DNA from 2 places in the Staphylococcus hsinchuensis genome. Region 1 is predicted to be linked to the other one. Evidence: predicted binding sites of a transcription regulator. Region 1 holds the regulator's gene; the other holds the start of a gene.
The links. Region 1 encodes NrdR, which represses ribonucleotide reductase genes. Its sites were predicted from a motif close to AACACNATATATNGTGTT; they were not measured.

Region 1 (3,222 bases):
AATTGCTTTGAATATGTCATACTAATTTAAAATAAGGAGTAATTTTAAGCTTCTTATAGCAATGCATATAATTTTTTAAAAATCAATATAAAGCCCGACAGAAAAGTGAAATGAAAAATTTTACTTTAATAAGAAAACGCTTTCTAAAATGTATTATTTTATGCTATACTATTTTTTGTAAAGTATAACACATAAACGAGGAGTGCTATCAATGGCGACAAATATTGCAATTAATGGGATGGGAAGAATCGGACGTATGGTGCTACGCATCGCTTTAAAAAAGGATGATTTAAATTTAGTAGCAATCAACGCGAGCTATCCTCCAGAAACAATTGCTCATCTTATTAACTTTGATACTACACACGGAAAATTTGATTTAACTGCTGAACCAACTGAAGATGGTATTAAAGTAGGAGATCAACAAATTAAGTTAATTTCTGAAAGAGATCCTGAAAAATTACCTTGGGATGAACTAAATGTTGATTTAGTTATCGAAGCAACAGGTAAATTTAACCATGGTGATAAAGCCGATGCACATGTTAAAGCAGGTGCGAAGAAAGTATTACTTACAGGCCCTTCTAAAGGCGGTAAAGTTCAAATGGTTGTTAAAGGCGTAAATAATGACCAATTAGATACTGAAACTTATGATATCTTCAGTAACGCATCATGTACTACAAATTGTATTGGTCCCGTTGCTAAAGTATTAAATGATCAATTTGGCATTCAAAATGGATTAATGACTACAGTTCATGCAATTACAAATGATCAGAACAATATTGATAACCCACATAAAGATTTACGTCGTGCACGTTCATGTAATGAAAGTATTATTCCAACATCTACTGGTGCAGCTAAAGCGCTCAAAGAAGTGTTACCTGAATTAGAAGGTAAATTACACGGTATGGCATTAAGAGTTCCTACTAAAAATGTTTCTTTAGTAGATCTTGTTGTAGATTTAGATAAAAATGTTACTGTTGAAGAAGTTAACCAAGCATTTAAAGATAACGATCTTGGTGACGTAATTTCAACTGAAGATGCACCATTAGTTTCAATGGACTTCAATACAAATCCATACTCAGCTATCATCGATACACAAAGTACAATGGTGATGGAAGATAATAAAGTTAAAGTTATTGCTTGGTACGATAATGAATGGGGTTACTCAAATAGAGTAGTTGAAGTTGCGCAACAAATTGGTGAATTAATTAAATAAAATGAATGTTTTCTTAAACATAAAGATATTTGAAACATAATGTACTCAAACAGGTAAAAAGCAATTTCTATTGAAATAATATAGAAATTGCTTTTTTCATATATTAAATTATTTTTAGCATTAAGTTTACTGATGTTATAACAAATGTCTCACCATATGTATGGTAAAAATATTAAAATGATAACCTTTAAAGTTTAAATAGTTTCACTCTATGGAGTGAATAACTTTTGAATATTAATCACAAATAGTCATTCTTTTGTGTCATAGACATTTATAGTATAATGTAAGTTAATCAAATTGAGAGGGTGATAATTCGGTGAAGTGCCCGAAATGTAATTCGACGCATTCTCGTGTTGTGGACTCTAGACATGCGGATGAAGTGAATGCGATTCGACGCAGAAGAGAATGTGAAACATGTGAAACGCGTTTTACAACGTTTGAACATATAGAGAAAAGACCATTGATCGTCGTGAAAAAAGATGGCACACGCGAACAATTTTTAAGAGAGAAAATATTAAATGGTCTTGTGCGTTCATGTGAAAAAAGACCCGTGCGCTATCAAAAATTAGAAGAAATAACTGATAAAGTTGAATGGCAATTAAGAGATGCAGGGCAAGCAGAAATTTCATCTAGAGATATAGGGAATTATGTGATGGATTTATTGATGGAAGTGGATCAAGTTTCTTATGTTAGATTTGCCTCTGTATATAAAGAATTTAAAGACGTGGATCAGTTATTACAATCCATGCAAGGTATTCTTTCAGAGGATAAACGGAGTGATGATTAATGGGTTTACAATCAGAAGACTTTGGATTAAGACCACATGATAACTTTACGGTCATAAGACATTTTGATTTAACTCAACATCATTTGGATATATTAAATCGTCTGTTCACCCCTTTAACTGGCCCAAATGCGATAGGTGTTTATCATTATCTCAATCAATTCGTAGCTCAGCAATCTTCTGATGTATTAACGCATTATATTATAATGAGTGAGCTTAAAATTAATTTAATAGACTTTCGTAAAAGTATGGATTTATTGGAAGCTATCGGACTTGTTCAATCTTATGCAAAACATGATGAACAACTTTCATCTTTTGTTTATAAACTCGTTCAACCTCCGTCTGCTAAACAATTTTTTAATGATCCGATGTTATCTGTTTATTTATTTAGTGAAGTGAGTAAACAGCGTTATTTACAGTTAAAGCAATACTTCGAAACGCATGATGACGTCAATTTAGCTCAATATCAAAATATTACTCGTAAGTTTACGGATGTGTTTAAAGTACCGCGTCATTCTGTTAATGAAGATACGCAACATATTCAAGGTGAAGAAACATATGATGGAGTAGATTTGTCAGAAATTAAATTTGACTTTGAACTATTATATGACTTGTTGGAATCTCACTTTGTCAGCAAACAAATTATAACGCAAGATGCGAAGGCCTTAATTATTCAACTTGCAACTTTATATGGGTTAACGCCAGAAGCTATGAAACGGATTATTTTAAAATCTATCACGAGTGCACAAGAGTTGTCATTTGAAGAATTAAGAAAGCAAGCTAGGTCATACTATTTAATAGAACATGAACAACAATATCCATCGTTACAAGTCAAAGAAAATGACAACAAAGTGTCCATTTCACAATCGACAGATGTCACAACTCAAGAGAGTAAAGCAGATGATTGGTTAGAACAGTTAGAAACGACGAGTCCTATAGATATGCTTGTGTCATGGTCAGAGTCTGAACCAACTTTTAAACAGAAACTGATGGTCGAAGAATTAATAGAACGCGAAAAGTTGCCATTTGGTGTGATTAACATATTACTTCAGTTTGTCATGTTAAAGGAAGATATGAAACTTCCGAAGTCTTATATTTTTGAGGTAGCATCTAACTGGAAAAAATTAGGCATCAAAACGGCGAAACAAGCATATGAACATGCTAAAAAGGTAAACCAACTGAAAACAAATCAATCATCAAATGAAAAAGGAAAAGCAACTTATCG
Region 2 (3,222 bases), 840 kb from region 1:
ATTAAGCGATGTTCTGCGATTTTTTCGTATTTTGTGTTAGGGCGTCCATAATTCGTGTAAGGATCAATCGAAATGCCACCACGTGGAGTGAATTTCCCCCAGACTTCAATGTAGTGGGGATCCATTAAATCAATTAGGTCGTTCATAATAATATTCATACAATCTTCATGGAAGTCGCCATGATTTCTAAAACTAAATAAATATAATTTTAACGATTTTGATTCTACCATTTTGATATGAGGAATGTATGAAATATATATAGTGGCAAAGTCAGGTTGACCTGTAATAGGGCATAATGATGTAAATTCAGGGCAATTAAATTTGACGAAATAGTCACGACCTTGGTGTTTATTATCGAATGATTCTAATACTTCAGGTGTGTAATCAAATTCATATTTATTATTTTGATTTCCTAATAGTGTAATATCTTCTAATTGTTCTTTATTGCGTCCTTCAGACATTGAAATCTCTCCTTAACTTTATTTTTCAGTGGTAGCAGATTGGCGTCGTGCTTTCTCAAACATGTAATAGCTTGAACCAATAATGATAATATAGCCTAATATTGCAAATAAATCTGGTGATTCTTTAAATAATATAAATCCAAATATTGCTGTAAATATAATAGAAGCGTAAGTGAAGATGGATATATCTTTTGCAGGTGCAAAGCTATATGCTAATGTAATACCAATTTGACCGATTGCTGCAGATAAACCTGCACCAATAAGGTATAACACTTGAATCCATGACATTGGTTCAAATGTAAATATCGTAAATGGAATCAATGCTATAATAGAAAAGAATGAGAAATAAAAGACAATTGTGTAAGGTGCCTCACGTGAACTTAGCGCACGAACACATGTATACGCTCCGGCAGCAAATATTCCTGAAAGTAATCCTCCAAGTGCTGGAATCACAGCAGAAGAAAACTCTGGTTTCACTACGAACAACATACCTAATATAGCTACAATCATTGCTATAAGTTGGTATTTTCGAATTTTTTCATTTAAGAAGAGTAAACTAAGTAAAATTGTCCAAAATGGGTTAAGCTTCATTAATGTATCTGCATCACTTAAAATCATATGGTCAATGGCGTAAATATTTAATAATACACCAATGAGGCCTAAAGCAGATCTGGATATTAATAAAGGTTGACTACTCAACTTACCGAAAAGTGGTTGTTTATATTTGAATATGAAATACAACGGTATAAACATCGCAACTAAATTTCGTGCGAGCGATTTTTGAAAGACGGGTAAATCTCCAGCTAGTCTAAAAAATACTGACATAAAACTAAAACCGATCGCGGAAATTAAAATTGCGATAATTCCTTTTACTTTAGGATTCACAACTATCGCCTCAATTTCTAAAATTTAACGTATCTATAGTAGCACATAGAAATACAATATGTATATCCTTGAAATAAACTCAGAAGTAGTATAATATGGAAATGCGAACAAATGTTCTATTTCAGTTCGTTGATAACAGAAGATAATGTTTTTTAAATTGCAAGAATTTTAGCTTGAAGTTGGGAATAAAAATTTAAAAAATTTTCAAAAGGCTTATTCACGTGGTTCGGTGCCATTTTTTAAAAATATCTTTTCAAACCAGTTCAATTTTATGTCTTTAATTCTCAGAAAGAGTTATGTATAATGAAACACATAATATAGTGTTGATGACCCAAACTTATCACAAGATATTGTGTTTTAGCTTGTGGTCAATTTATTTATAATAAATCAAATTTTAATTAAAAAGACACTATTACGATGCTTAAATATGACAATTTTAATGAAAATTGGTATATAATTTGAGATTGTTTCATTGATACATATCTATGGTAATTCTATATATTGTGTAAATTAATATAATTAAGCACAATGTGTAATTTTTAGATTTTGCGTAAAGTTGAACGATAGATATTTTGGAATAAGATCATGACAATTTTAGGAAGTAGGTGGTCTAATGAAGGTCGCGTATTACTCATTTTCAGGAAATGTGCGTAGATTTATTCAACGAACAGAGATAGCTGACACTTTAGAAATTACGCAAGCGAATTGTACTGAACGTGTGAAGGAACCTTTTATATTGGTCACTGGTACGATAGGATTCGGTGAAATCCCGCCACCCGTACAATCATTTTTAGATGTAAATCATGATTTGTTAAGAGCTGTGGCAGCGAGTGGCAATCGCAATTGGGGACAAAATTTTGCGAAAGCCGGCCGAACTATTGCAGCAGACTTTCAAGTACCATTATTAATGAAATTTGAAGTTCAAGGCACTAACGAAGATATTAGCGAATTTATAGATAAGGTGGGGCACATAAATGAAGGTTATGGACGAGAAACAATACAATCATATAGAGTTGAACAATGAAGTCACAAAGCGTAAAGAGAATGGCTTTTTCGATTTAGAAAAAGATCAAGAAGCGCTAGCTGTATACATGGAAGAGATTAAAGATAAGACCATTTTCTTTGATTCTGAAATTGAGCGTCTTCATTATTTAGTGGACAATAATTTCTACTTCGATGTGTTCGAAAAATATTCAGAAGAAGACCTTATTGAAATTACTGATTTTGCAAAAAACATTGATTTTAAATTTGCAAGTTACATGGCAGCGAGCAAATTTTACAAAGATTATGCGTTAAAAACGAATGATAAAAAACAACTATTAGAAGATTACAATCAACATGTGGTTATCGTGTCACTATATTTAGCAAATGGTCATAAAGCGACTGCTAAACAATTTATTAAAGCGATGATTGAACAAAGATATCAACCTGCAACACCAACGTTTTTAAATGCAGGTCGTGCACGCCGAGGCGAACTTGTCTCATGTTTCTTACTTGAAGTTGACGATAGTTTAAACTCAATCAACTTTATAGATGCGACTGCTAAGCAATTAAGTAAAATTGGTGGCGGTGTTGCGATTAACTTATCTAAGCTACGTGCACGTGGCGAAGCAATTAAAGGTATAAAAGGTGTAGCAAAAGGCGTATTACCAGTTGCTAAATCACTTGAAGGTGGTTTCAGTTATGCCGACCAGCTAGGCCAAAGACCAGGTGCTGGGGCAGTTTATTTAAATATCTTCCACTTCGATGTTGAAGAATTCTTAGATACTAAAAAGGTTAACGCCGATGAAGATCTACGTTTATCTACAATTTCAACTGGTCTTATCGTCCCTTCAAAATTCTTTGATTTAGCAAAAGAAGGTAAAGACTTTTACAT

Region 2: a site for NrdR is predicted at 1,686-1,703, ahead of nrdI (class Ib ribonucleoside-diphosphate reductase assembly flavoprotein NrdI). Genes of this name have one in related genera too.

Annotation. Positions count from the first base shown of each region.
Region 1 is NZ_CP128355.1:1,917,892-1,921,113, reverse strand. Features, by position in the region: gene gap (type I glyceraldehyde-3-phosphate dehydrogenase) at 212-1,213, shown strand; gene nrdR (transcriptional regulator NrdR) at 1,530-2,000, shown strand; gene QQM35_RS09560 (replication initiation and membrane attachment family protein) at 2,000-3,222, shown strand, end outside.
Region 2 is NZ_CP128355.1:1,073,065-1,076,286, forward strand. Features, by position in the region: gene queF (preQ(1) synthase) at 1-461, opposite strand, end outside; gene QQM35_RS05320 (DMT family transporter) at 480-1,346, opposite strand; gene nrdI (class Ib ribonucleoside-diphosphate reductase assembly flavoprotein NrdI) at 1,960-2,370, shown strand; gene nrdE (class 1b ribonucleoside-diphosphate reductase subunit alpha) at 2,321-3,222, shown strand, end outside.